Regions from separate parts of the Methylomusa anaerophila genome, predicted to be linked through region 2. Evidence: a T-box and tRNA genes for the amino acid it is inferred to sense, from the RefSeq annotation. Region 2 holds a T-box; the other holds one or more tRNA genes.

Region 1 (15,444 bases), 700 kb from region 2:
CAACACTTCGCGGTCAGACATCGCTTCTTCGGCTACGTTGGTAATCAAGACAAAACTCTCATCTTTATAACGGAGTAGATCGCATTTGTCGGTTTTCTCTCGGAAGATCTTGCCCTGCACACGCCAAGTCGTTTCTGTGATTGGAGGTTTAGGTGTTTTTCCCGGATTGCCACGTGATCTCTTTTCCACCGTGGTAGAGTCCAGGTTCCACTCCCATTCATAACAAGAATTCTTATGTTCCTGGTCGAATAACTGGGCTGCTTTACGGGCATCTGCTTCACAAGCAAACGGTCGATCCGCCAGAAGGGCTAGGGCCTTCTCCAAGGAATTTCGGTCTTTGGCTAGAATCTTGTCTACCCGCTCCCGACCGGCACTGGTTTTGACTACGATTAGACGGTATACCGATCCATCTACCCATTCTCGAAATCCTTGTGTCTGGTACTGGGCGCACTGTTTGCCTTCTCCAATCGCACCTTGAGAAACCCAATTTCCATCAGACTCAAATGCCAGTCGTTTTACCCGAACCGCCAGTTTCCGATAGAAAGCATCTGGACAGCGAGAAATGAACTGGACAGGGGTAGGCCGCTCTGTAAAAATCTTCAGGGTTGGCAAATTAATAAGCTTGGAATCGGCAATGTAGACCATCTTCTCAAGCCGCTCTCCATAGGTTTCCGTTAGAATATTGAGAGCCAAGCGGTTGAATTCTGTATCGGATGTATTGCCATCAAGCGGTAGACTGACCAGCGGAATTCCATGCTCATTGACGACTTTGCCCAAAACGACTTGTTTAAGATCCGGACGATGATCTTTACTATACCCATGGCAGACAGATAAACCTTGATAGTCTTCCTCCTCACATTCTTCGTAAGCACCAGCCAGAGTGATCGACGTAGTATCACAATGAAGTCTGTCTACAGGAACATCATAGGCAGCAAGACCCGCCAGACTAATCCGGCTAAACAAGGTTTCCGTACCGAAGGCACTGATTTTATCGAGAGTTCGAGCAATGGCATCGTCGGAAAAGTCTTCTGCCGCTAGACCTTCGCCAAATAGCATCGCAATATCGGTTCCGTAGAATGTTTTCCAGATGCGATAGAGGGGAGTGCGTGTATCGGCAAATGTTGATAATACTACACTCTTGGCCAAAAGACCGGGAGAAACTTTACATTGTTTCGAATCCCATTCTACGGATCGGTTAATGGTCTCGACGAACCCTAATTGATTCAAGTACTGATTTGCGACAACCGGAGCAAACGGCGTCTGTTGCTGCCGTTGCTCCAGGCTTGATGTTCCTTTCCAGCCCATGGTGTTCCCTCCATTTCCTTGATATGGATAGATTCGCCATCGGCCTTTGAAAACCATTTTCTTTTTGTATTTTCTAGAAAAATTTTTGTATTTTCTCACGAGACTGCGAAATATGGGATATCCGTGCCGCTAGCGGCATTCGTGGTCTGGTGGCTGGTAATAAAAGCGGACTATGCCCATACGGAAAAGATTTTTCTTGCCTTGTGCGTACTCTTCTTCAGTTACGTAATATCGGGAATCCTCATTGATCCGCCCTGGAAGGAAGTTTTGCTGGCTTCAGTAAAGCCTTCGTTTGCCGGTGACGCGGAATTCCTGCTCTTGGCTATAGGAGTCGTCGGCACAACGATTACTCCCTGGGGCCAGTTCTACGTCCAGGCGTCGGTGGTGGATAAGGAGATTACCGCCAAAGACTATGTATATACGCGGTGGGATGTCTTCATCGGCTCATTTTTCACCGGCTTTATCGCTTTCTTTATCATGGTGGCTACGGCCGCTACCTTGTACGTCAACCACATCCCCATCGAGACGGTCAAAGATGCGGCCATTGCCTTGGAACCGCTGGCGGGAAAATATGCTTCCCTGCTCTTTGCCGCCGGCCTGTTTGGGGCTTCGATGCTGGCGGCTTTTATCCTCCCCCTTAGCACGGCCTACCCCATCTGTGAAGCTTTCGGTTTTGAGAGCGGTATCAGTAAGACCTTTAAGGAAGCGCCGGTATTTTTCGGACTGTATACAGTGGTTATCGCCTTCAGCGCCGCCATGGTGCTGTGGCCCGGCCTGTCCCTATATCATGTCATGCTGGCGACCCAGGTGGTAAACGGCATACTGCTGCCGCCCATACTCATCTTCATGGTGATGATTGCCAACAATAAAGACATTATGGGCGAGTACAGCAACTCCCGGCTGTACAATATCCTTACCTGGACATTTACCATCGTTTTGATCATGCTGACCGTGTTGCTGCTGACATCAACACTTTTCCCCGGCCTCATAGAGAAAGCACAGGTTTTCCTACCACCCATAGCGGCGATAGAACCAACGCTTTATGAATTCAACTAAAACCAAATATATTGTTACCAGCCCCATGATCGCCGCCAGATAAGACGGCGCCAGCGGCGTAAACCCGAAAAAAGCTCCAACATTATATCAACCATTCGCTCATTGTAAAAGTTTATTTAAATAAATATTATTCACGCTAAAATTCTTATGTATATGATGATTGCACCTCTTGCCGTCACAGCCTCTCAAAACAATTCCGATACTTTCAGAACCTGAAAACATTCACAATAAGCACCCCTGCCGGTAGTAATTCCCCGCAACCTGTTAAGATGCCGCACCGCTTCATCGTATGCCAGATTTGCCAGTTGCGATTTGTGCAACCGCATGGCTTCGACCTTCGCTTCCATCCATTCGGAAATATCCTCAACATAATTTACCTCTGGCAACGGGGTGCCCACCTCATAGCAAAGAATGACGCCGACAGACCACAGTTGCTGCCCGCATTCTTGCGCTTCCGGGCTGCCGGCCCGCAGACAAGATTCGCTTACCAGTTCGTGGGTTATCCGGTGATCGCGGTGACTATCCTGTTTATGCGGGAGATATACAACATCGGGGCGAAGTGACCGGAGCAATGAAATAATCCGGCTGAGGTTTTCCCAGGTATAACTCAAATTCCCATCCGCATTTCTAAAAAAATGAACCTCCGATATCCCTAAGAATTTGGCAGCTTTATCCGCTTCATCCTCCCGGATAGAAATAGTCTGGCCGGGAGAATATATCAAACTCCCGCTATCTCCTGACGTAATATGCACAACCGAGACCACATTCCCTTTCTTAACATGCTTTAATATGCTGCCGCCGCAACCAATAACGTCATCATCAGGGTGAGGAGAAAATACCAACACTTTTTGCAAAATGATCCCTCCAATATGGTCTATCTATGTCGCATTAAAGAATCGTCATCCGGGTATTAGGATAAGCGGAGGTCAAACGACAGCGTCGAAGCGTTCCCAATACCCGGATAATTTCAATTCTTTAATGCGTTCCACATAGCATAAGCTGATAGTTATTATTTCCTCACTCCCAAAATGCATTCGCAGGAAAAGGCGCCAAAAGCTCTATGATTCTCACATCTGAAGCGGAATTTTAATAAAAAAACCGGCACCCGCCCTTATGCAAGGGGAATGCCGTTATTGTAAAAGATTAAGCAAAGATATTCAGTAGCACTACAACAAACAATGAAGTAACCAAAGTCAATATTCCCGAAAATACAAAAGCAACGCGAATGATTTGATTCTCATCGCCAAGCCTGTCAATGGCGGCAGCCGCGTTTTGCAATTTAGCCGGCGATATGACGCTTGCCAAACCGCCGCCGAAAGCCAGCCCGGCGGTAATAATAATTGCCCCCGTCAAATCCATATTCAGATTTTTAGCTGTCGTCATCGTATATTTGGCAAACATGGCAATCGTCGAAGCTTCACTGCCGGTAATAAATCCGCCAAATAAACCGATAAAGGCCACAACAGCGCCATAAGCGTCATGGAAGTACAGGGCTGAATAATCCGCTAATACTTTCACCATACTCGCCGTTTCGAACTTTTGGGTAGCCATACTGTACCCCGACATGTTCATGATCTCGCCGATGGCGAAAAAAATGGCGGCAGAGAAAACCGGCCGGGGAGCCCGTTTCCACCAAGTGGAAAGCGTGTTCTTTAGTTGCTGGGCAGTTGGCCGGATAAACGCCATCGAGGCAATGGTACTGATAAATATCCAGGTATAGGCATTCCATAACGCTCTTGTATCAATTGGGCTGCCGTCGGCCGTTACACCGGTAATGGGCAGCTTGAGTACCCGGTAAAGGTAATTAAACATGTCTTTAGGTATATTTAAAATTAAAATAAAAGCAATCAATAAAAGCCACGGGGTTAACGCTTTCCATAACGGATACTGTTCTTTGTAGGCAAGTTCCTCAGCCGTCAGTTTACTCTGGTCAATAACTTTTTTGCCTTGAATAAGCAAAAACGCTATCATTGTCACAATAACCGCAATGCCGCATAATACGCCGGTAAGGACGACCAGATTGTCATATTTGTTAGTAAAATATGATACCACACCGATTACCGTCCCGGTGATCAGGCAAGGGCCCCAGCCTTCTTTGATGGCTTGCCATTGTCCCACAATCCATAGCATACAAAAACCTATCAAAGTGGATACCACAGGCAAAAACATGTAGAACGTCATTCCCGCCTGGGCGAGAGTAATTTCATGTCCTTTGCCGAAAAAATTGTTGGCTATATCTACAAAGACAACAATCGGCGCCCCCAGAAGCGCGTATGTACAGAGAGAATCGTATCCGATCGCCGGCAGGGCAATAGCCACATAACTTGAATATCCCATTGCCAGAAGAATTGGCGGTAACAGCGATACCGGCGTCGCCCCTACGGACACCATTAATGTTCCAAACCCAATATTAATCATCATAATTTGTACTGCCCGATTTTCACAGGCTATGGTCTTGATGAAGATAATGATTCTTCGCAAAGCGCCGGTTTGTTCCATATAGGCCATTTGCAACAACGAAGCGGCAACAATAAGCGAAACGGCAAATGACCTAATAAAACCCGCGACGGTAGAACGTAGGATAACTTCCATGCTTGTACTAAATGCAAAAAAAGCAACAGCCGCAATGGCTGCCCAGCCGACAATACCGCTAATATCGGCGGCCTGTTTCCAAATGATAAGCATAGCCAGAATAAGCACAATCGGCAACAAGGTTAGCACTAATGACTCAAGGATATACACCATCCCCCTTTTGGCAACAGCCGTAAATTTTTTAATATATTTATTTTTACATTTATTAATAATAACATAGCAACGTATAGTCTGTGTTAAATGTGCGTTATATTTTTACAAAAACTTATCCATTCCTTTTAGATTAGCATCCTGAAAACAATGAAAAACAAAAAAGCTCATCGCGAGGTATTTCTATAACAGGCAAATTCTTATCTCGGCAGATCAGCTGGTGACGCCCCCACAAGAAAAATGCGGCGGGGCGGCTTTAAAGCGGGATATAAACTTGATAAAAAGTCAATAAGTCAATGCCTGACCCTTACACGATTGTGTCTAAGCATGATAGTCCAATATGAAAGCGCAGCTCCAAAGGAACTGCGTTTTTCCAAGTTTTCCAAGTACCTGTTCAAGGCAGGTTGAGGGCCGGTAATCATTGCATCTATAGTGAACTCAGGCTTAAATAAAATCAGGTTTAAAAGATTGATTGACGAATTGGCGTGGACAGAATTGTCTGAATCTATCAGGTCGGCGGCAATCTTTTCTCGGTCAGGACGTAACCGCAGTTCTCATTTCCTATCTTTGGCTATCTTACGATAGATAAAAATTGGATGTCATTGCGATATCTCATGTTATCAGAAACAAACAGAAATTCTTACGCAGTTAATCATTTGCTGCATTATTCTTTTGATTTATTAGCACAAGATACAAGATCGCTTTCCATTCGTTATATCCATAATCATTATGTTGAAAACATTTCAATGGAAACCTTGGCAAGAATTGAACATTATAACGTCTCTTATTATGGACAATGGTTCCGGAAAAATATAGGGGTTACCCCGCAGCAATATATTCATCAATTGCGCATTGATGAAGCAAAGCGTTTGCTGCAAGAAACCGATTTTTCGATTTCTGATATTGCGCATCAAATCGGATATAAGAATCAAAGCCACTTAACACAGGTATTTAAAAAATTGGAAGGCTTAACACCAAACCGTTATAAAAAGCTAAAAAATATATAAAACAATCAAAAGAATATATAAAAATGTAAATTACCAATCATATATAATTGATTTAAAGACAGGAGAAATAGTATGACAAAACGATCAATTTCCCCTTACTGGGCTATTCTTATAGGAATATTCTCGATATCCAGTTCTGCAATTTTTGTTAAATTTGCTGCTGCGCCATCCATAGTTACTGCCTTTTATAGAATGCTATTCACAAGTTGTATATTAACCCCCATTATATTGCGAATGTTTATTTGCAATCGTAAGCTATTAGATTTATCAACTAAGCAAATTACTCTGTCTGGTATATCAGGTATTTTTTTTGCATTACATTTCGGATTTTGGATAACCTCACTGAATTACACATCCATTACTAGTTCAACAGTGATAGTGACCTTGCAACCTTTATTTGTGATGGCTGGCGGTTATTTGTTTTATCGAGAGAAAGTATCTTATACTTCCCTGTTGGGGGCTGCTATATCCATATGCGGTGGTATTATCTTGGGATTTGGTGATATGAATAGCGGGTCTAACGCTTTATTAGGAGACTTTCTTGCGTTAGCAGGTTCTTTTTTTATTGCGTGCTATCTTTTGATTGGCAGCAATATTAGGAAACAGATGCATGTAATACCTTATACATATATCGTTTACTTTTCGGCTTCAATAGTGCTTTTGTTTGGAAGTTTAATAACTGGACAACCATTGGCCGGTTATCCTCCGTCCACATGGAGCTGGTTTTTTGCTATGGCTGTAGTACCAAATATCTTAGGTCAAACAGTTTTTAGCTGGGCTCTGAAATATGTAAAAACGGCGGTTGTTTCAGTTAGTATTTTGGGTGAACCAGCAGGAGCTACTATCCTTGCGTTTATTATATGGAATCAGATTCCCCGAATCCGTTGCAAGTGGTAGGAGGGGGGTTAATTATCGCTGGGTTAGTAATGGTTATCCGATCTTCTAAAATGGATGATAAAGATGATAAAAATGATAAAAATGAGTAATCAAAATTTAATAATAAAGCCAACAGCATGAAAGAGATGATTACTATAATTATCAAAAATTTCGAGATCAAATACGCCGCCATTACCTGCTAGGATAGAAAAAGATTGCCAAGGGGGGACAGTTCGTGTGACACAATACAACTTATACTGCATGTCACAAGAAAAACTGAATCTCCGATGCTTTTCTCCTTTACGCAGAGGATTGCTGTTTACATTCCATGCTTATCATGCGGGTTCTATAGTATATTGAAACCCTGCTTCGGTGACGATTTTGACGGCATCTTCGATATTTTGCCCACCTGCGGTCAGATAACCGGAAGCAAAAATGGAATCAACCACAGCAAACAGCCATTTTTCTTTCCCCTTCAGGTATATCTCTCTGCCGCCGGCGCAGCGTATATCCGCTTTGGGGTTTAAAAGCCGGGCCAGGCATAATACCTTGAGGCAATATTCGGCAGACAAATGGGATGTATCCGCATTCGCCAAAGCCGTGCCTTCGATGGGTATCAGGAAATTGACGGGCACTGACTGGGGATGGATTGCCTGTATCGCAATCAGCATATCCACTACATCGGTTTTGCTTTCTCCCAGGCCGACGATGCCGCCGCAGCAGATTTCAAAACCCATGCCCTGCAGCATTTTTATATTAGCTATTCTTTCCTCATACGTATGGGTGGTGCAGATAGCCGGATAGAAATTTCTGCTCGTATTCAGATTGTGATTGATGCGGTTTACCCCGGCTGCCTTGAGTTTCTCAGCCTGTCCGGGCGTCAAAAAACCGATGGAGCAGCATATATGGGTTTGTGTCTCTCTTTTCAGTCCCTTTATATAGTTTGCAAATTCATCTATCTCCTGGTCGCTGAAGCGTATGCCGCTTAAACCTATGCAATGCCTCGCAAGTTTTTTTTCCCGAACGGTATAGCCATCCTGCAGCAGCTTTTCATACGATACGAGATTATATTTGGGGATGCCCGCCTGGGAAGCCCGGGATTGAGCGCAGTAAGCGCAGTTTTGAGTGCAATCGCCGCTGCGGGCATTGGTGAGAAGCTGGATATTTACCACATTGCCTTTGTATTTTTTTCTGACGGCATAGGCGGCGTCAATCAGTTCCGGAAGCGCTTCATCTGGTAAATTAAGAATATTTAAAGCTTCCTGACGGGATAAATGCCCTGAATGAAAGACCATTTTTCAGATTCCCCCCAAATATATGTCATTCCCTCTGCATGGATATAGTAATTATGTTATCTCTAACTTTTTCATATACAGGACAGGAAAATTTCCTGTCTGTAAAACAGCAAACCCGCATGAAATGCGGGTTTTTGGACAAATTATGGCGGAGCAGCAGGGATTTGAACCCTGGCAGGGGTTGCCCCCTCTAACGATTTAGCAAACCGTCCTCTTCAGCCGCTTGAGTACTGCTCCATGGTTGATATGGGTTGATATGAATAATGATTTTGTCAATTTGACATGATTTTTACGCCACCGATTAGGATTGATGGCGGAGGGGGTGGGATTCGAACCCACGGTCCCTTGCAGGATCACTGGTTTTCAAGACCAGCTCCATAAACCACTCGGACACCCCTCCGTGTCCGGCACATAAAATATTATAGCAAACAGAAAAGGCCTTTGTCAACAAACCGGGCCCAGGTAAATTAAACTATATGGACGCATTAAGAATTTATATCTCTGAGTTAATCCCAGGTTAATTTTATTAAAAAATACTTAATAATAAATAAAGGTGTTGACTATTCACTTAAACAGGATTATATTCATATTATGCATGGGTGATAATCCATAATAATTGATAGGTAGGTGAGAAATATGGATATAGACCGATCTAGTTGTCCACACTGCTTTAAAGTAAATAAAAACAGGGGAATATGCCAATTTCTCAGCCTTGTCACCATGGAAAGACGTATTTAAACTATTGCCGGCATCCCCTGCAAAAAAAGGGGGAACTGGCAATGTTGAAAATATATCGCAGCAATTGCACACATCTTTATGAATTGACATTTGAGAAAATTGAAAAGGGAGCTTGGTTCAACCTGATAAATCCCGACCAGGTAGAATTGGAAATGGTTGCCGCCAAAACCGGCGCGCCGTTAGACTTTCTAAAGGCCGCCCTGGACGAGGAAGAACGCTCCCGTACCGAGTTGGAAGATAATTATATGCTTGTTATCACCAACATTCCCATTATGCGGGGGAAGGACAGTTATGACGCCCTCCCTCTGGGAATTATCATTTCGCCTGATTATATCATTACCGTTTGTCTTGAGGCTAATGAAGTCCTGGCAAATTTCAGTCCGGAAAATGCGCGAAACTTCAGTACTTGTAAAAAAACCCGCTTTTTGTTTCAAATTCTGCACAAATCAGCTCTGTTATACCTGCGCTATTTGAAACAAATCAACCGGCGCACCGATGATCTGGAGCATCACCTGCGCGCATCCATGAAAAACCAGGAGATATTCCAGCTATTGGACCTGCAGAAAGGCTTAACTTACTTTACCGCTTCCCTTCGCTCAAACGGGATCGTGTTGGAAAAACTCCTCAGGCTTCGTACCCTGACTAATTTGCAGCATCTGATTACAATGTACGAAGAAGATGAAGATCTTTTGGAAGACGTTATCATAGAAAATAAGCAGGCCATTGAAATGGTCGAAATGTATAGCAAAGTTCTTAGCGGTTTAATGGATTGTTTCACTTCCATAATCTCCAATAACTTAAACATGGTTATGAAATTCCTTGCCTCCATGACCATTCTTCTTGCCATTCCGACAATGATATCAAGTTTTATGGGCATGAATGTGGATGTACCTTTTGGCGCAAATAACGGTTTCCTATATACCATGTCCTTTGCTTTCTTTACCACAGTCTTGACTGCTTTTGGTCTGTGGAAAAAAGGAATGTTTTAATGCTCCCAAAAGTTGCAGACTTTGCTCCTGGCTGAAAAGACATAAAAGACCTGGAACTTTCCGTTCCAGGCTTTTTCATTTTAACTCATTTTAACAACTATTAACTATTGCCTATTGCCCCTAATGGGTTACGCTGATTCCAAATCAATTCTTGATTCACATGCCCAAGGAACTGTCACACCTGCCGCCATTGTGTCGCTGGCTTCGGCCCAGTCGCTTGTCGCAAAGATATGCTCAATCGATCGTCTGAGATCATGATCATTCAGTTCATTAAGATGGGTCAGCCCGGATATTCGCAGTACCTCCCGCATAAGATCCCCAACTGCCGTTGGTCCGTATTCCACCGCTACCGCCCAAACAAGTTCCTGCAATTTTGCATCTCTGGACCGGATGTCAAGGTTGAACTCCTGGCACAAATTCTCAACTGCGGGTACATAATAAGTGTTGCGTACATATTCGTGCTGCAGTGCTTTAAATTCTTCCGGGTCGTGTTCGCCAATATACTGCCAACAGCAGCTAAACTCCCTGGTTCCGGAAGCAAACTTGGATAACATCCGCCCATAAGGATGACCCTTTTTGTTGAGCCAACCGACAAAGGATTGAGGTACACCGGTGTTGGCGGCAAATCCGTAAATGCCGTAACCAATTCCACCTAATGAACAACAGGATACGTTACCCGGATTAATATAACACTCATTTTTTACATTTTTGCCTGCCTTCATAATTAACACCACCCTCCGCTAATTAGTCTCAGTACCACCTGTCTCGCCATTACCGGATTGCGGTGTAGACAATTGTAACGTGGTCCAGTTGCTGCGAGACTTTTGGGCTGGGTCCCTAATCCCTATGATGGGGGTAATCAATGGCTACTTCTTTGTTATAGAATATGAAATATTGTTGAAATTTGTTAATGTATTTTGTTATGTATTGTAGAGGGAACCATTTTTTAACTTTGTACCATTTGGCGATTACCAGCCCCGGACAGCCTGCAGCAATAGTTTGTCCAACGTATTTTATTATATACAAGAACAACAAAAAAATGAACCCTTTCGACAAAAAATTCCCCAAAGATTGTGAAAAATATTTCTTGCCGGCGTATGACTTTAACATTTAGCCGTCAATATATTCAAACCGTTTAACCTTGGCGCCATTATGGGTTACCGTTTCTTCAAACATAGGAAGAGATCGCACCCATAACCCGCCTTCGCCGTATAGCGCTTTATACACCACCATTTCCTCGCCGGTTTCGCTATGTCGCGCAACCGCTATTACTTCATATTCGTTGCCTTTAAAATGACGATATTTACCCGGAACTACCATATTTATCACCTCTATCAATAACTATATACCGGCAAACAAATTACGTCAAATTCATCCAACTGACCAATTGAGCAGGGTTAATTTTTGGCTTAAGAAAGTGTTCATTATTGACGATAGTCCAAATGTGAATATAGCAAAAAATGCATCATCCAAAGTCTCCAAAAGTCTATTGCGAAGAAATTTTACATTCTTTTTATAAATTCTTTGAAAAAATAAAGGGAATTCCAAGAAACTTCTAATACAATAGAGTTAGGAAATCCATGGACGGACGATATTCGACAGGGCTGTTACACAAGAGGGAATTCTATAATGAAATTGTTACTAGTGGAGGATGAAAGCAAACTAACTGACGCATTATCTCACCTTCTGAAGAAAAACGGCTACGCAGTGGATACTGCAATGGATGGGGAAACAGGAATCGAAATGGCGGCTACCGGTGCATACGATGCCCTAATCCTGGACCGTATGCTGCCTGCCCTTGACGGCCTCAGCCTGTTAAGGGAGATCCGCAGCCTGGGATTTGACACCCCGGTCCTATTTTTAACGGCCAAGGATGGGGCAAAAGACCGGGTGGAAGGCTTGGATGCCGGCGCCGACGACTACTTAGTCAAACCCTTTTTCGCCGACGAACTGCTAGCCAGACTGCGGGCTCTAATCCGCAGAAAATCGAGAAATTTGGTAGGCGACAGTCTGGAAGCAGCCGGCCTGATCCTTTATCCCCTCCGCTGCGAAGTAATGAAAAACGGAAAAGTTATCCATCTCACTGTGAAAGAAACCCATCTGCTGGAACTCTTAATGAACAATTACGGACAAGTAATCACCAAGGAACGAATCATGGAAAAGGTATGGGGCTATAATTCTGAGACTGAGATAACCAACGTGGACCTATACATCCATTACCTGCGAAAAAAACTGAATGTGCCTTATATTAAGACGGTGCGCGGCGTAGGCTACTATCTCCAGGAGGACACCCGTGTTCCAGCAACTGCGCTTTAAGCTCACCCTCATTAATGTCGCCATCATTTTTATTCTGTTTGTCTTATTAATCGCCGGCGCTTATTATCGCGCGCGATCCGACTTCAGAGACCGTATGGAATTTGGCGCCAGGAATTTGATTGCCGACATAAAGTCCGGCGCCGTGAACAACTACCCGCCCCCGCCGCCAGGCCCGTTTCCCGGTGTATTTTTTGTCAAAACAGACCATACCGGCGCCATTACTTTTAAATCTGCCGGGCACCTCCCTGAACCTGACCTCCTAGTGCCTTTAGTCAGCCAAATCTGGCAGGCGGAAGCATTCCAGGGAATGCTTACTATTGAAAGCATGGAATATTTCTACCTTAAATCTCCGCTCAATGATCAGTCCGGTATGGCGATAGTGCTTGAGGATATAACACAAACCAATAATATGCTGCGACGATTGTTGACGGCCTTAACCATCACCGGTGTTGTCTGTTTATCCCTCTCTTTTTTCAGTAGTTTATTTATGGCCGACCGGGCCATAATTCCCATTCAGAACGCCTGGCAGCAGCAAAAAGACTTCCTGTCCGACGCTTCCCACGAACTGAGAACACCGCTTGCCATCATGCAGACAAATCTGGATGTTGTCCTGGATAGCCCGGAAGATACTATCGCCAACCAAAGGAAGTGGCTGAACAATATCCAGGAAGAAACCATTCAGATGACCAAGCTTGTCAATTCCCTGCTCTTTTTGGCCCGGGCCGATTCGCAGCAGCAAAAACTGGAATATCATCCATTTGCCCTTAATTTGGCTGTTGCCGCGACGGCGGAAGCTTTTCAACCTCTTGCCGCAGCCCAGGGAATCTCTCTTCACATAGATACCGGGCCGCAGGTTACAGTCTGCGGCGACGAAACAAAATTTAAACAGGTAATTGCCATACTATTGGATAATGCTATCCGCCATACTCCGGTCGGCGGTGAAATATCCCTCCACTTGTCGGTGTCAGGCACCAAAACATTGCTGACCGTTGCCGACTCCGGTGAAGGAATTGATCCTGCCTATCTCGATAAAATTTTTGATCGCTTTTACCAGGTAGATAAATCCCGGTCCAAAGGAGGCGCCGGGTTGGGATTGGCTATCGCCAAATGGATTATTGAAAATCACCAGGGATCCATACAGGTAGCCAGCACCCCCGGCTGGGGAACCACCTTTACAATACAAATGCCCAGGCGATTAGGCCTGGGCAGCTGAAATATTTTAAATACGCCACCGGCGATAATTCGCCGGTGGCTTTTTATATTGATTTTACTTAATTTCCACTTTTCCCTATTTTTATATAAAAACTTTAAAAATATTGTCATATCCTGCATTATTTCAAAAGCATTTCCAATATTAGGGCTCGATACAAAGATAGACAAAAGAAAGGAGGCGTTTAGTACCCTATAAAATAGCTGCCAACAACGATCCGGATCCGGTATCAAAACCGGGCAGGGATGCCCAAAACCAAAATCAAGGAGGAATTGACAATGGGTCTAGTAATTAACCATAATCTTGCGTCTCTTAATACTTATAATGCATTAAATACCAATAACACTGCTTTGAACAAATCACTGGAAAAACTGTCTTCCGGCTACCGCATCAACAGCGCGGCCGACGATGCCGCCGGCCTGGCCATCTCCGAAAAAATGCGCGGTCAGATCCGCGGCCTTGACCAAGCTAGTTCAAATGCCCAAGACTCTATTTCCCTGGTTCAGACAGCAGAAGGCGCGCTGACTGAAACCGAGGACATCCTGCAACGCATGCGCGAACTGTCTGTTCAGTCGGCCAGCGACACCAACACCGATGATGACCGTAAAGCCATTCAGGATGAAATCGATGCCTTAGTGGAGGAAATCGACCGTATCGCCGACACTACCGAGTTCAATACCAAAAAGCTGCTGAACGGTAATATGGGTGCGGCCGTTACTGCCGACACGGCCAACGTTTTGACCAATACGTCTTTGAACACTGCCACCACTACCGCTACCGCATTAACCGCCCTCACCGACGCTTCCGGGGCTTCTCTCGGTATAGTTTCCGGCGACACCATCAACGTTAGCTACATGATGAACGGCGAGCTGAAAAGCACACTTGTCACTGCAACAGACACTACTGATCTGACCGCTCTTCAAGGTGCCGACTTTACTTTTGCAGTCGACACCACCACCGGCGCGCTGACCGCCACTGCCGCAGTTTCCGGCACGGATACTGCCATCTACGGCTTAACCATCACTGTAACCGATGCCAGCGGCAATAAAAAGTACGATGCAACCAACGCCCTGTCCGAGTTTTCGCAGACCACGCAGGCCGAAGATCAGCGCGCCGACGGAACGTCTACCGTGCTCATCGGCGCCAATACCGGTCAGAGCATGACATTCAATATTGGCGATATGTCCGCCGCGGGCATCGGGGTAGCCAATCTGAACGTCTCTGACCAGGCATCGGCCAATATAGCCGTCTCGGTAATCGACACCGCCACCCAAACGGTATCTACCGCCCGCGCTGCCCTCGGCGCCATTCAGAACCGTCTGGAACACACCATCAACAACCTGACTGCTTCCAGCGAAAACCTGACTGCCGCCGAATCCCGCATCCGCGATGTTGATATGGCATCGGAAATGGCAACATACACCAACAAGAGCGTCCTTAATCAAGCGGCCACTGCCATGCTGGCCCAAGCCAATCAACTGCCCCAGCAGGTATTGACCCTCTTAAAATAATTCTATCTAAGTTAAAGCGTTAAAGCACCAAAAACCTTAACAGGCGTTCATCCCTTACCGGGATGAACGCCTGTTTGCTTGTTTGCCGGCATAAAAAAAATCCCTATATAAACAGCTCCCTTTTCTTTCGCTGCTCTATATAGAGATTACCGGTCCAAAATTCCCCTATCCTTTTTGGTTGAAACGGCCTCCCGGCCGTCGCGTCAGCCAGCAGCTGACATAGCGGTTGGTAATATTTCTTCCGGCCCGCAGACGCCGCAATTGGGCCGCCACATGATTCCGCACCATTGCGGCTTCCTGCACCATTGCGGCGCTACTGGTCAGTACCTCCGACTGTTTTGCCGCAATGGCGCCAACCGCTGCCCGAAAGCAGCTCATATCCTTCCATTGCTCATTGCG
Region 2 (15,444 bases):
ATAGCTTCTGTAGAGCGCTTTGCCGACGCGCCTTCAGGGTTTCACCCAACGGATGTCGTTGCCGGATGCAAAAGCGTGATCGTAATAACCGCGCGTTTTCCTGTCAGTACTCTCTCAGCTTCATCCCAGGCGGCATATACCTTTGTCCGCAATAGGATGGTCGATAAGGTGGATTCCATTACCTTTCAAGTCGCAGCAGAGTTGGAAAGCCTGGGAAGCTGTGCAGTTCCGGTTCCGTCAGCTGATCCTTATGATTATTGGGATGACAGCAGGCGGCACGGACAAGGCATAATATCGTTAAAGCATGCTGCCGTGCGGGCAGGATTAGGTCGCATGGGGAAAAATACGCTTTTAGTTAACGATGAATTAGGCAATATGCTTTGGTTAGGAGCTATTCTTATTGACAAAGACATTGAACCCGATCCCATTGCTGACTATCAAACCTGTATGCCGGACTGCCGGATCTGCTTGGACTCTTGTCCGGCTAAGGCTTTGGACGGAACTACGATTGAGCAGGGGAAATGCCGTGGTGTGTCAGCAAAATATACGGAAGGCGGAGGCGGGGTCTATGCATGTAACCTGTGCCGAAAGGTTTGCCCGCAACATAGCGGATTAAAGAAAGATGCTATGGAGGGTTGAAGTATGAGTATCGCGGTAATAAATCTTGCAGAAAAATTCGGCAAGATTAAGGAACTTCATTCTTATAAACTAGTTGCACGGATGAATGATTATCATTTTAAACTTGTTAAAATGAAAAGGGAGTTTATTTGGCATAGTCACCCCGAAACAGATGAAGTTTTTATGATTATTGACGGCAATATGCAGATTGCTTTGAGAGAGGAGACACTTTATTTAAAAAGAGGAGAAATGGTGGTAATTCCCAAAGGTATTGAGCATAAACCATCCAGTAGTGAAGAATGCAAAATATTATTAATTGAGCCAGTTGGAACAATTAATACCGGAAGTGCCGGAGGGGATTTGACTGATACAGAAATTGAATGGATATAAAAAAAACCTGCCCCTGAATAGTTAGCAATGACTATTCAGGGGCAGGTTTTTTTTGCGAGGATATTTTTGCTGATAATAATATTTAGCTATAGAGAGGAATTATGGGTTGCGCGCAGAATATATTTGAGTAGAATAGGGGAAATGCGTCGGTCTGGTAAGTGAACTCGTTTAGCTTCTGCTAAACTTCGGGGCTTCGGTGGGGGACTCTACCCCCACCGAAGTTTGGAAGTGGTAACACCCACTTATAGAAGTGGGTGTCTTCGAAATTGGATAAAGCATGGGGGGGTTACCGTGGAGAAAGTCACCTTTACAGTTATGTTTGGCGGCGAGGCCGGTTACGGCGTTATGAGCGCCGGCGCTATAGTGGCCAAAGCGGCGGCGCGTAACGGCTTATGGACATTTGTGGTCAACGAGTATCCTTCATTGATTAAGGGCGGGCTGAATACCTGTCTGGTGCGTATTGGCAGCGAGTATCTTCAGGCTTATGAAGAGAAGCTGGATTTTTTGGGAGTTTTATCGCAACCGGGTTTAGATCAGAACTATGGCAAGTTAAAGCCGGGCGCATTCGTCCTGCACGACGCCGACACCGTTAAAGTGGACGTTTCCCGCCTGCCCGCAGGCGTCCGTACGGCCGGGGTCAAGCTTACGCGGGCGGTAACCGGCGACGCCGCCAAAGTAATGGCCAACAGCGGGATGCTGGGCGCCTTCTGTGCCCTCGCCGGTTTTGACAAAGAGGCGATTATCAGTGTCATGCGGACGGAATTTACCAAAGAGCCGGTATTGAGCCGCAACCTGGAAATTTTGGAAAGCGGCTACAAAGCGGCTGCTGAATCCTTGGCCGGGGATACTAAACCTGTATTCCCGTTGCCGTTTAATCCCGGGGGCGAACGGAAAATGCTCATTACCGGCAATGACGCCATTTCCATTGGCGCCATCAAAGCCGGTGTTAAATTTGCCGCCGGTTATCCCATGACGCCGGGAAGCGGAATTCTTACGTATATAGCTGATCATGCCGCTGATTATAACATTGTATTTAAACAAACGGAAGATGAAATTGCCGCTATCAACATGTTGATCGGCGCCGGTTTTGCCGGTGTTAGAGCCATCGGGGCAACCAGCGGCGGCGGCTTTGCGCTGATGGGGGAAGCATTGGGCTTTGCCGCTCAGGCGGAAGTCCCGGTAGTAATAGTGAACGCCCAGCGCGGCGCACCCAGTACCGGCTTGCCGACCCGGACAGCCCAGGGCGATTTGCCGTTTGTTACTTTTGCGGCCCAGGGAGAATTTCCGCGTATCGTCGTTGCGCCCGGCGATGTGGAAGAATGTTACACCGAGACCCGCCGGGTATTCAACCTGGCGGAAAAATATCAAGTCCCGGCCATTATTCTTACCGATAAATATCTTGCCGATTCGGCGGTTGCCCACCCGTTTTTTATCCAGGATGATATTGCTGTTGACCGTGGCAAGCTGGCCGGCGACGACTGGCTTGAGAATAATCAGCCTTACCTTCGTTATCAATTTACGGACGACGGGGTTTCCCCCCGGGCTATCCCCGGGCAAAAAGGCGGGCGCCATATCGCCACAAGCTATACCCATGGGGAAGACGGCTTTTACAGTTCCGGCAACAAGGAATACGCCGGCAGTGAGCCGGAAATCACCGCCCGCGGACTTGACAAGCAGTTTGCCAAAGTCCCCTTTATTTTAAGGGACATTCCCGGCAGCAAACTATACGGCCCGGAAGATGCCGATCTCACGGTAATTGGCTGGGGATCTACCAAGGGGCCGGTTTTGGAAGCGCTGGCCGGGGCGAACTCCCGGGGTATGAAAGTCAACTTCCTGCAGGTATTATATATGGCGCCGTTTCCGGCGGAACCGGTAGCGGCGGTTTTGGCCAAGGCCCGGCAGACCTTGCTGGTTGAAGGGAACAAGACGGCGCAGCTGGGCATGTTTATTCGCGCCAATACCGGCTACCATGTGAGCAACCGGTACTTGAAATATGACTCCCGACCCTTTGTGCCGTCGGCTATCTTGCGGAAAATTGAGGAGGTGCGTGGCTAATGCAGGACGCTAATCTGTCTTATGTACCGACCTGGTGCCCCGGCTGCGGCGATTACGGCATACTGAATGCGCTGAAAAAGACCTTTGCCAACCTGGGCTTGGATCTGGAGCAGACAGTGCTGGTTACCGGCATCGGCTGTTCCGGCAAGATCGCCCAATATGTCAATACCTACCGGATTGAGACGCTCCACGGCCGGGCATTGCCTGTAGCTACCGGCATCAAACTGGCCAACCACAACCTTACGGTAATTGCCGAAGGCGGCGACGGCGACGGCATGGGATTAGGTATCGGCCATTTCGTGCATACCGCCCGGCGCAACCTGGATATCAGCTATTTCATTCATAACAATCAAATTTACGGTCTTACCAAAGGGCAATCTTCACCGACAAGTGAACTGGGCGCGGTGACGAAATTTACGCCGGCTCCCCTGGGCAATGTGGAGAGGCCTGTCAACATCGCCCGACTGGCTTTAGGAGTCGGGGCAACATTTGTAGCCAGATCTTTCGCTGGGGATATGAATCATCTGGTCAGTACCATGATGGCTGCTATCCGGCATAAAGGGTTTGCCGTGATAGATATTCTCCAGCCGTGTGTTTCTTTTAACCGTTTGAATACCTACCAATGGTATCAGGAGCGGATCCAGTATGTTGAAAAGATGGCAGACTATGATCCTAAAAACATGGCGAAAGCAGTTGAACTGGCCGCAACCTGGGGTGAAGCCATTCCTGTGGGCATTATCTATCAGGAAGAACGCATTACGTTGGAAGAGTCCCTGCCGCAGTTAAAAACCGGTTCGCTGGTAAACCAGCCTGCAGATGGTGTGGACATTAGCCCCTTGCTGGAAGAGCTAACCTGAATTTGTAACTTTACAACCGGTAGCGAATAGTGTAGAATTATAAGTCATAAACTATATATAAACTGGTTTTTCAAATGCAATGACAGGGAAGCGCCTATGGGCAAGTTCACAGAGAGCCGGCGGCTGGTGGAAGCCGGTAATGCTTATATGCTTTCCACCCTGCGAGCAGACGGTGATGAACCGTACGGTCACGTCCGTTAAAGCGTGTCAAGTGGATTGTGCTACTTACCGGTACGATCAACAAGGGTGGCAACGCGGGAATTTACTCTCGTCCCTAGCCCAGGGATGAGAGTTTTATTTTTTAGAGGTGGTTATTTGCTTTAAGTAGGGAACTGATTATAAACCGCCATCTGCGTCGTTGCTTCTGCGGTCCTCACTCCAGCGTACCCCCAGTACGCTTGCGTTCCGGTCCTCGTCGCGCCTAGCATATGACGATTTCTAATCAGTTCGAGGCATTTGATGACCTGAATGAGTTACTTTTCGAGGCTGTTGAAAATACACATCTAAACATTTTACAACAGCCTCGTTTAAATAATTTGTGTGTCTTTTAAGACCATCTGAGGAGGAAGAACAAGATGCTTGATATTAAATTTGTCAGGGATAACCCTGAGAAGGTGGAGCAGGCTCTCAAAAACCGGGGCGGCGGCGCGGGCCTGGGGGATTTTTTGGCTCTGGAAAAGGAACGCCGGGAGCTTTTAAGTGAAGTGGAAATACTAAAAAGCAAACGTAATGCGGTATCCCAGGAAATCAGCCAGTTGAAAAAGGCCGGGCAAGATGCCGGCGGCATGATTGCTGAGATGCGTACAGTTGGGGACAAAATCGGTCAGATGGACGCAAAAGTGAAGGAAGTGGAAACATCCCTGCAGGATATCCTGCTCCGCCTGCCCAACGTGCCTCATCCTTCCGTACCGGTGGGCAAAGACGAACATGACAACAAGGAGGTGCGCTGCTGGGGCAGTCCCCGGGAATTTGCCAAGGAACCTCTGCCCCACTGGGAAATAGGCGAGAAACTGGGCATACTTGACTTTGAACGGGGCGGCAAGGTAACCGGCGCCCGGTTCACCTTCTACAAAGGCCTGGGCGCCCGTCTGGAACGGTCTCTCATAAATTTTATGATGGACCTTCATAGCCGGGAACACGGCTATACCGAACTCTTTCCCCCCTTTATCGTGAATGAGGCCAGCATGATTGGCACCGGACAATTGCCCAAGTTTGCGGAAGATATGTTCAAACTGGAAGGCCTCGATTATTATCTCATTCCGACAGCGGAAGTGCCTGTTACCAACCTTCATCGTCAGGAAATACTGGATGCCAAGGATCTGCCGCTATATTATGCCGCCTATAGCGCCTGTTTTCGGGCCGAGGCCGGCGCGGCCGGGCGGGACACCCGCGGCCTTATCCGGCAGCATCAGTTTAACAAGATTGAACTGGTAAAATTCTCTTTGCCGGAAGAATCCTACAACGAACTGGAAAAACTGACCGGCAATGCCGAGCGGGTGTTGCAGATCCTGGACCTGCCGTATCGGACCATGCTGTTGTGCACAGGGGATATGAGCGTATCTTCCGCCAAGACGTATGACCTGGAGGTATGGCTGCCCAGCTTCAACCTGTACCGGGAAATTTCGTCCTGTTCTAACTTTGAGGATTACCAGGCGCGTCGCGCCGATATCCGTTTCCGGCGGGAACCCAAGGGCAAACCGGAATACGTTCATACCCTGAATGGTTCCGGGCTGGCTATTGGCCGGACGGTTGCCGCCATTTTGGAAAACTATCAGCAGGAAGACGGTACCGTGGCCGTGCCGAAGGCTCTGCGGCCGTATATGGGAATTGAGGTAATAAAGTGAATAAAAAAAGATGGACTCATGGCTAAGACAGCCATGAGTCCATCTTTACTTTCTGCCGGTTCGAAAACCTCGGCGTTTTTTTTTACCGGCGTGGTTTACTTGTTTTTTCCGGCGGCCAGTCCAAAGACGCCTCATAGATTTTATGATTTTTGCCAATTACAATAAACCGGTACTTCCCCGCCGGGTTTTCGGCATTAAATCTTATAAAGTCATTGTTGACAGGGAGAAATTCTTCTTTTCCGTCCGGCTTTTGCATGACAATGCACCGCAAATTATCAGAACCCAATGCCAGGGGTGAGTTAGCGGTATTAATCTGAAAAATCCGATACAAACCATCCTTGTCTTCCCGGACCGAACCGAATGGCGCAACTTGGGCCGGGATACGCTGGAGGGCGGGGCCTGGTACATTGCCGGGAGTTATTACATAGACAGCCTTGGTCCAGGCTTTTTCAAACTCGTCCGCCAGATACTCGCGGTAGACACTGTTGTTGTCCGGAGCGGCAGGGTCATTAACCAGTACATATTCTTTGCCGTCTTTTTGCATAAAGCCGCGTACTACCAGTACATGCCCGGGAGTTGATTTAATTGGCGCGTTGTGGAGTACCGGGTAGCTTGTCGGTACATTTTCACTGTTACGGTAGCTGACAGCGGCAATGACCGGGTGGCCTTGGGCAATTTCCCGCTTAAGATCACTGAGGGAATTGAAAAAGTCTACGTAAGCTGTAAGCCCGTTGCTTGCCGCGTAAGCAGTATTAAAGGGCCAGTTTCCGAACATATCGCCAACGTGATCCATTACTCCCCAGGCGGTTTCTTCGGGAGTTTTTTCAATGCCGTAATACCGCATTACCATCGCCAGACTGGTCGGACTGCACATCCGGGCGGCAATATTGGGATCACGCACTGTCTGTGAATACGTAGGCACGGCTAAATCCTTGGTCAGTTGGGCATAGTCGGACAGGGCCGGGGTTGGGGGATAGACTTTCGGAATGTTTTGCCCGTCACGGATGGAAACCGCCACCTGCCGTACGGCAGGAGTTACCTGGGGATTATTGCTGTACAATGTTAAGCGGTAGCGGAACGCCGTCGCTTTTTTCCCGTTTTTGATTGTTAGTGTATCTGTTTCCATGGAGATGTACGGATGTTTAGGGTTGGTAGCGGCCGAGCCGGTTTCTACCGATGTGCTCCAAGTGCCCCAGGAAAACCATTCCGACCATGCGTTGTCAACAAGGACCTGTCCTTCGATGGTGACGGCCGTTCCGTCAGGTGTGGTGGAATTCCAGGATATGATCATCTCTTGAAAGGGAGCTGTCGCCACCGGTATTGATGTGTACGTTCCGGCAGATATGTATTTACCGCCGGCCTGGGCCAGTTCCACCGCGCCTTGCCCCGTTTGGCCGGGGACCGTGCCTTCCATAGAGCCGCCGGCGAAATCCGCAGCAGTGGAGTGAAGCAGCAGATTTCCTGTTAAGACCAAGCTGTTCTCCGCCGCCGCCAAAGATGCGATGAAGAGAAGTAGTACGAGCGAAAACAGAATTACCAAATGGATAAGGTAATTCTTGTTTATGAATAATTTCATCTAAGCCGTCCTCCTAACTATTCCCATTAAGTCGTTACGCATATGGAATTCTGTATTGTCGCTAAAAATCCTACTTCGTAACTGAAAATTAATACCACTTAGGCGAAATTAGAAACAAAACGGTAATTGCAGGAAAACCCATGACTTGGATTGATTTTGATTCCAATTCATGGGCTTTAATAATTTCCGGAACGTAACACATTACGCAGCATCGTGTGGAATTGATGACAGTCCCCTTCGATATAATCTTCCGGGATATCTAGCATGACAATATCGGGATAACGGTGCTGGAGTTCCGGCATGAGGGTACGAAACAAATGTCCCGTTACTCCGGTCAAAGAGCAAGTCGGACTGCCCCTGATGCCTAGGAGCAGACTAACGGTGCAGCCCACAGCCCGGAACCCGTCTAAATCCCTTAACACTCGCTGCGCCGCTTCCCGGCACACAGCATCATATTCCGGCGTGTTATAATCCTCATATGTTTGCGGCTTCCGCTTCATTCCCGCATGAATGAGCTCAGGGCAGGGGAGCTGGTAAATACCTAAACTCCATTCCGACAGCACCGTAATCAAAGAGTGGAAAGCCCCGCCTGCTCTCGCCAGCGGGGACACCACACTGTTTTGGTTTAAGACACAATGGCTTACCAGAGCCAGCTTATTTTTGCGCTGCATAACGCTTCACCAGGGGATTGGTACTTTTCGTCAGCATGTTTTTCGGCATTTGGCGCACAATTGCCGCCACTAATAAAGCACAGGAAATTTTGTCAATGAGGTTGCCGGTGATCCGGGGGATAAACGCGGCTGTAAATACTTTCTGGCCTGTTTTCACGAGCCATAAGAAAATAAGATCTGTGCCGCCGCCGGTCAAGCCACCATAAATCCAAACTGCAATAGGCGTACCGATAAGCGGTGCAACTACCGCCAGGAGCAAGCCGGTCAATAGGGCGGTAAGCCAGTTAAAGTTATAACGCTGAGCAATCAAACCGACAATCACGCCGATAGCGAAATTAACTATGGCAAAGGGGATATCTTTCGGATTGGTGAGCATGCCTTGAATAATATTCGTTAAAAGTCCGATAGCGCCGCCGAAGACAGGACCAAATAATACCGCACCTAATAGGGTGCCAAAAGTATCCAGAAAGATGAGGGGGATTTTGAGTGTTTGCGCGATTGTTCCCAGCACCAGATTGACTGCGATGCAAATACCGCTAAAAATCATGGGAAAAGAGTTGTATTGCACTTGAATCACCTCGGCAAATTTGTATATGTCGCATAAAAGAAAATTCTTCAACGCGTTCCATATAGTTTGACCTGTATACAGTTTTTTAAAAAGCGCATAGCCGTCTTTACCTTATTGGATAGATTATTTCTATATTATATTAAAATATATTCTATAATACTTGGCGAACTCCTGTTAGAGGTGAAAAAGATGAATAATAAAGGGATTTATTGTTCCGAAAGTCAGCAAAACCATTTTCTGATGATGGGAAAATTAAGCAAAAAATAAGAATTCCCTGATAACATGATGTGGCTATTTTATGATATTATGATATAAAGAATGGATTCTCAATATAAGGTGGGTAGACACAATGGATTTTAAAGTATCTGAATATGCCTGTGAGAATGCCTACTGGTTTTTATTTTACAATGATGAATTGTTAGTTGAAGATAATGCCGGTATCATAAATATACCGTTACTGTGCGATACCGGGACTTTGAACCTTGAACTGGCCGATGCCCAGTATATAGGTTCATTAGCGGGACATAAATGTTATGCGGTTAATTTGCGCAGCCGAAACATACCGCCGGGATTTTCTTTCAAAAGAATAAGGCAGCTATATGGCCAACAGGCGGATTTATATTTCTGGTTTACGGCGCGCGCATTTCATATTATAAACTGGTTAAAAAACAACAGATTTTGTGGTTGCTGCGGCAGTAAAATGCATGGGTCGTCCCAGGGCCTTGCCGTGCGGTGCCCGCATTGCAGCCATATTGTTTATCCCCGCATTTCCCCGGCCATTATCGTCGCCGTCCTAAAAGACGATAAGATTCTTCTGGCCCGTTCAACCAAATATGCAAGCATGTATAGTGTCATCGCGGGATTTGTTGAACCGGGAGAAACACTCGAAGAATGTGTAAAAAGGGAACTGAAGGAAGAGGTCGGAATTGAGGTGACAAATATCAGATATTTTGGCAATCAACCATGGCCGTTTCCCGACTCCCTGATGATTGCATTTACAGCGCAGTATGCGAGGGGAAAAATAACCGTTGATAATGATGAGATTGTAGATGCCGGCTGGTTCTCTGCCCATGATCTTCCTGACATTCCGTCCCCAGGCGTTATCGCGAGGCAGTTAATTGACTGGTTCGTTGCGCGTTGCGCATAGATAAAATAAGCCCCTTTGGCGAAAACTCTTTAAAAGGGCAAGGAGCGTGAATAGGGTTGAGTGAAAATGAACGAATAAAGAATGTGTTTCCCGGCGAAGATGGTATTCCCGCTGCGTATAAGATCGAAAAGCAAATACAGCAAAAACAATATTTGGTTGCCGGAGAAATTAGATTATGGGAAGGGGCTTGCCAGGAGGTAGTATCACCGCTGCATGTGACTGGCAAAGATGGAGTAGTCCGGCCGGTAATTCTTGGCTGCTATCCGCTTCTAGGCGAGAAAGAGGCCCTGGAAGCTCTGACCGCAGCTGAAAAAGCCTACGGCAATGGTTGCGGACTGTGGCCGACCATGCCGGTAGAACAACGGATACGCCATATGGAGATTTTCATTCGCAAAATGATTGATAAACGGCAGGAGATCGTGAAACTATTGATGTGGGAGATTGGCAAGACGCTTGCTGATTCCGAAAAAGAGTTCGACCGGACGGTGGAATACATTCGTGATACGATTGAAGCCCTTAAGGATCAGGATCGCGAAGCTTCGCGCTTTATCCTTGAACAGGGAATTTTAGCGCAGGTCAGGCGGGCGCCGTTGGGCGTTGTTTTGTGCATGGGACCTTTCAATTATCCGTTGAACGAGACGTTTACCACTCTTATTCCTGCCCTTATTATGGGCAACGCAGTTGTTTTCAAACCGCCAAAACTTGGAGTTTTACTGCACTATCCGCTGCTGGCGGCTTTTCAGGAAGCTTTTCCGCCGGGGGTTGTCAATACGGTATACGGTGAAGGGCAGCAAGTGATCGGGCCTTTAATGAAATCCGGCGGCATTAATGTGCTGGCTTTCATCGGCTCAAGCCGGGTAGCCGACATATTGAAACATCAGCATCCCAAACCCCATAGGCTGAGAAGTGTCCTGGGGCTGGAAGCGAAAAACGCCGGCATCATTCTGGCGGACGCGGATATCAGTCAAGTTGTTGAGGAAGTCATAGCCGGTGCGCTGACTTATAACGGCCAACGCTGTACAGCATTAAAAATCCTGTTTGTTCATAACCAAATTATCGATGAGTTCCTGAAGCTCTTTGCCGCCAAAGTCGATCAACTCGCAATGGGAATGCCGTGGGAACCCGGCGTCAAAATCACGCCGCTTCCCGAGCCTGACAAGTGCGAGTACTTGCGGGAACTCATTGACGATGCCGGCAAACACGGGGCAAAAGTAATAAATACCAAGGGTGGATTAAATTATGGGTCGCTATTCTTTCCCGCCATATTGTATCCGGTCAATGACAAGATGCGCATATATTATGAGGAACAGTTCGGGCCGGTTGTACCGGTCATCCCTTTTGACGATATCAGCCAACCCATTCAGTATGTAATTCATTCCAGCTACGGGCAGCAGGTCAGCATTTTTGGAACAGACGCGGATATGCTGGCCAACCTTATTGATCAACTGGTCAATCAAGTATGCCGGGTTAATATTAACAGCCAATGTCAACGCAGTCCGGACAGTCTGCCCTTTACCGGGCGGAAAGACTCGGCGGAGGGGACATTGTCAGTGACCGATGCGCTGCGGGCGTTTTCCATCCGGACCCTGGTAGCCGCGAAAACCACTCCGGCCAATAAAAAACTTATTACCGATATAGTCAAAGGCGATAAATCTAAATTTCTCTCAACGGATTTTCTGCTATAAAAAAAGCCATAGATGGCTTTAATGTATACCATGGCGCAAAGTGCTGCCGAAACTATCTGAGGAGACGCATCCTGATAAAGTCTCCTTCTGTTTTAAATCTGTTTTGAAAAAGAATGTTTTTTTGCCAAAAATTTGCTTCCTCATACTTTTGGGTGATGTTTTTTACATACAAATGCTGTAAATTTAAGCTAATATTTGCCAAATTTTACAACACCAAAATTAAGGAGGTTAAAAATGGTAAAAGCAACTATTGGATCTATCGGATCACGAATCTGCCAGCTGTTATGCCGGTTGTTAATTTTAGTTATTGCGTTGTTTTTCGTTTCTTTTTTAATCCGGACGGCATTTGCCCAGGATGGACTAACGAAAATAGCGGATAACGTCTATTGCTATGTTGACACAAAAATGCTACCGTAAAATAGTTTTGCGGCCAACACCGGTGTCATAATGGCGAAGCGGCTGGTCTGCCGATATTAGAGTATGTTCACCGACGGAGGTGTAGTCATGGAACTCAAAGGCGCAAGTAACGCATTCCAGGCCTTTATGCAGGAGACCCCCGAATACTCCCGGGCTTGGCTGGAGATGGTGCAGAAGCTGGACGCTGCCAACCCTCTGGACAGCAAGACAAAGGCACTGGCCTACTTGTCGGTGTTGGCTGCTGCCGGACTGACCGGCGGCATTCCTTTTCATGTCCAGCATGCCAAGACACTGGGCGCTAGCCGGGAGGAGATCAGCGGCGCGGTGCTGGTGGGACTGCCGGCGGTAGGGCACGCCGTCATTCAGGCGCTTCCTTTGGCGCTGGCTGCTTATGACGCTTAACCGGTATTAAGGGGGTTTCAGTGTTATGGGTCACCTGGCAGCAAAAGATGTCTATAGAAGACTGGGGGAGAAAATCGACAACCTCACTATAAGAGCGCCGTGGAACGAAGCTCTTCACAAAGTTGTAAAGGAACTGTACACCGAGGAAGAAGCCGATGTTGTTGTGAAGATGCCCTATGGGCTTTCCAATCTGGAAAGGATCGCGAAGATAACCGGTTACCCAAAAGACAAGCTCCGAGGCATCCTGGAAAGGCTGACAGAAAAAGGCCTGATCCTGGATTTGTATAATAACGGCGAATATCACTATATGCCTTCTCCTTACGTCATCGGAATTTATGAGTTTACCATGATGAGAACCAGGGGAAAACTAAGCACTAAGGTTTGGGCGGAATTGCTGGGTACTTATATGAAAGGGAGCGATATTTTTTTCAAAGCCAATTGGAAAGACGGCCAGCAAATATCCATTGCCCGGGCTATTCCTCACAGGGATACGGTAGCACCGGAGGAAGTTGTTGAAATTCTTCCTTACGAAAAGGCTGAGGCTATTGTGGCCGGCCATGATAAATTTGCCATCGGACTCTGCGCCTGCCGGCATGATAAATTTCACAACAACCTCAAGACTTGCGATGTTCCCCTTAAATCCTGTTCATCTTTCGGATTTGCAGCTGACTACCTTATCCGACACGGCATGGCAGAGGAAGTAACTCGTGGGGAAGCAATCGAGAACCTGGAGCGCTCCCGGGAATTCGGCCTGGTTTTTTCGGCAGACAGCGTCAAAGAAAATGTCACTTTTATTTGCAGTTGTTGTTCATGCTGCTGTGAGATTTTGGAGGGTATAAACAAATTCGGTTATCCCCACGTCCTGATGACATCGAGTTTCATAGCCGACATAGACCAAGTGAAGTGCCTGGGTTGCGGGAAATGTGCCAAAGCCTGCCCGGTCAATGCCATCTGCTTGGAACCGGCTGAATCTGAAGAAGAGGCAAACAAGAAGATACTGGCCAGAGTTGACCCTTCCATCTGCCTGGGCTGCGGCGTTTGCTCCCTCAAGTGTAAATGCAATGCTTTACACCTTAAAAAAAGAAAGCAGCAAGTCATTCACCCGGAAACAACCTTTGAACGTAATATATTGGCTTGTCTTGAAAGAGGGACCCTTCAAAATCAAATCTTTGACAATCCACAGGCTATTACCCACAGTGTGATGCGGGGGATCCTGGGAGGATTTCTGAGATTAGCTCCAGTTAAGCGCGGTCTCATGAGTGACTTGTTACGCTCCAGGTTCTTAGCCTTTCTTGCCACCGGAACGAAATTACAGGGCAAAGAATGGGTTACCAGGTTGTAGAATGAAAAAATCGGTCTATATAGGTCCCGTCAAAGAATTTCAAAGAATTGACATCCGGGTATTAGGATAAGCTGAGGTTAAGCGGCAGCGTCGAAGCGTTCTTAATACCCGGATTTAATTTCAATTCTTTTTCGTGAAGAAAAGCCGTTCCCTCTACGCAATAAGGGATAATGGCTTTTCTTCATTGCGGTATATTCAGGAACTTATACCGCTGGTACTCTGCGTCACCTAAATACATGGATAATCTTGCAGTCTTTTTTCGTCCTGCTTCGTTGTCGTCTCCTTACATATGTCCGATATGCGCGGCTCCTCCGCCTCGCAGGACAAAAAAATCCTTGCAACCTTATCTAATGATTTAAGTGACGCAGAGTACTAGAAGCCACTGGATAATAATTCTGAAGAAATAATTATCATACAAGGAGGGACTAAGCTTTGTTGCTGCAACAGGGAATTTCCGGCTCGAACGGGATAGCAATCGCCAGGGCCTTCCTCTACCAGGAGCAGGAAATCATAATCGATACAACGCCCATTACTCCTGATAAAATCAATAATGAAATCATTAAATTGTCTCAGGCCGGGGAGAAGGCTAAAGAGCAAATCAGCCATCTACGGGATAAGGCGCTGGCGGAAGCCGGCGAAGAACAGGCCAAAATCTTTGAAGCCCATTTGACCATGCTGTCTGACCCGGCTCTTTGGGGCGAGATGGGCGCCCTCATTAAGAGTGAGCATATCACCGCCGGCTATGCGGTTAAGCAAGTAGTCGACCGGTTTGTGGCTGTGTTCAGGTCCATGGACGATGAGTATATGAAGGAACGGGCGGCAGATATTGCCGATATCGGCGGCAGACTGCTCCGCAATGTGCTGGGCATCACCGCCAAAGGACTGGATTATCTGGACAGTGAAGTAATAATCATTGCCCATGACCTGACGCCTTCCGATACCATGGCCCTCAACCGGGATTATGCCAAAGGCTTTGCGGTAAATGTGGGCGGCCGGACTTCCCATGCCGCCATCATGGCCCGGACTTTGGAAATTCCGGCAGTATTGGGGCTAAAGGATATTACCGGTAAAGTAAAGGACGGCGAGCTGGTGATCCTTGACGGGATAACCGGGGCTGTCATTGTCTCCCCAACCCCGGAACTACTCACTGAATATAAAGAAAAACAACGCCAATACTACGCCGAACAAGCAGAACTGAAAAAGGTAATACCCCTGCCGGCAGTAACTACCGACGGCCGCCGCGTGGAAATCGCCGCCAACATCGGCACTCCCCGGGATATTGACGCCGTTATCGCCACTAATGGTGATGGCGTGGGCTTGTACCGCAGCGAGTTCCTGTATATGGATAAAGATTGCTTTCCCAGTGAGGAAGAGCAGTTTGCCGCCTACAGGATTGTTGCCCAAAAGCTGAGTGGCAAACCGGTCATCATCCGGACGCTGGACATCGGCGGTGACAAAGAACTGAAGTGCTTTCCCATGCCGCCGGAAATGAACCCTTTTTTGGGCTGGCGGGCCATTCGTCTTTGTCTTGCCGAAAAGGCCATGTTTATGACTCAGTTGCGGGCCATCTTACGGGCCAGCGCTTATGGCAATATTATGATCATGTACCCGATGATATCCGGCCTCACCGAGGTCCGGCAGGCCAATGCCGTGCTGGCGGAAGCCAAGGAGCAGCTGCGCTCGGAAAGAGTACCCTTTAATGAAAATATCAAAGTCGGCATCATGGTGGAAATTCCTTCGACAGCAGTGATTGCCGACTTGATTGCGCCCGAAGTGGATTTTTTCAGTATCGGTACCAACGATTTGTGTCAGTACACCCTGGCGGTGGACAGAATGAATGAAAAAATCAGCTACCTGTATCAGCCGCTGCAT

Evidence for each region. A T-box is a leader RNA that pairs with one kind of tRNA and senses whether it is charged. The one in region 2 lies ahead of serS (serine--tRNA ligase), so its partner is inferred to be a tRNA-Ser.
Region 1: it encodes a tRNA-Ser, which carries the amino acid that the T-box ahead of serS (serine--tRNA ligase) is inferred to sense. The anticodon was not compared.

Annotation. Positions count from the first base shown of each region.
Region 1 covers NZ_AP018449.1:1,161,691-1,177,134, forward strand. The annotation lists gene MAMMFC1_RS05125 (IS1634 family transposase) at 1-1,305, opposite strand, end outside; gene MAMMFC1_RS05130 (NRAMP family divalent metal transporter) at 1,429-2,361, shown strand; gene MAMMFC1_RS05135 (PIG-L deacetylase family protein) at 2,547-3,206, opposite strand; gene MAMMFC1_RS05140 (L-lactate permease) at 3,505-5,106, opposite strand; gene MAMMFC1_RS05145 (helix-turn-helix transcriptional regulator) at 5,718-6,110, shown strand; gene MAMMFC1_RS05150 (DMT family transporter) at 6,183-7,007, shown strand; gene bioB (biotin synthase BioB) at 7,322-8,281, opposite strand; tRNA gene MAMMFC1_RS05160 (tRNA-Ser) at 8,428-8,518, opposite strand; tRNA gene MAMMFC1_RS05165 (tRNA-Ser) at 8,593-8,681, opposite strand; gene MAMMFC1_RS05170 (magnesium transporter CorA family protein) at 9,061-10,008, shown strand; gene MAMMFC1_RS05175 (VgrG-related protein) at 10,137-10,730, opposite strand; gene MAMMFC1_RS05180 (DUF1653 domain-containing protein) at 11,119-11,328, opposite strand; gene MAMMFC1_RS05185 (response regulator transcription factor) at 11,638-12,324, shown strand; gene MAMMFC1_RS05190 (sensor histidine kinase) at 12,302-13,537, shown strand; gene MAMMFC1_RS22595 (flagellin N-terminal helical domain-containing protein) at 13,813-15,045, shown strand; gene MAMMFC1_RS05200 (hypothetical protein) at 15,211-15,444, opposite strand, start outside.
Region 2 covers NZ_AP018449.1:1,861,918-1,877,361, forward strand. The annotation lists gene MAMMFC1_RS08160 (epoxyqueuosine reductase) at 1-639, shown strand, start outside; gene MAMMFC1_RS08165 (cupin domain-containing protein) at 643-1,008, shown strand; gene MAMMFC1_RS08170 (2-oxoacid:acceptor oxidoreductase subunit alpha) at 1,300-3,063, shown strand; gene MAMMFC1_RS08175 (2-oxoacid:ferredoxin oxidoreductase subunit beta) at 3,063-3,920, shown strand; T-box leader at 3,991-4,199, shown strand; gene serS (serine--tRNA ligase) at 4,496-5,764, shown strand; gene MAMMFC1_RS08185 (peptidase C39 family protein) at 5,847-7,340, opposite strand; gene MAMMFC1_RS08190 (hypothetical protein) at 7,517-8,011, opposite strand; gene MAMMFC1_RS08195 (CD3073 family putative ECF transporter S component) at 7,995-8,588, opposite strand; gene nudC (NAD(+) diphosphatase) at 8,929-9,726, shown strand; gene MAMMFC1_RS08205 (NADP-dependent glyceraldehyde-3-phosphate dehydrogenase) at 9,783-11,411, shown strand; gene MAMMFC1_RS08210 (hypothetical protein) at 11,646-11,828, shown strand; gene MAMMFC1_RS08215 (carboxymuconolactone decarboxylase family protein) at 11,892-12,230, shown strand; gene MAMMFC1_RS08220 (4Fe-4S binding protein) at 12,256-13,572, shown strand; gene ptsP (phosphoenolpyruvate--protein phosphotransferase) at 14,005-15,444, shown strand, end outside.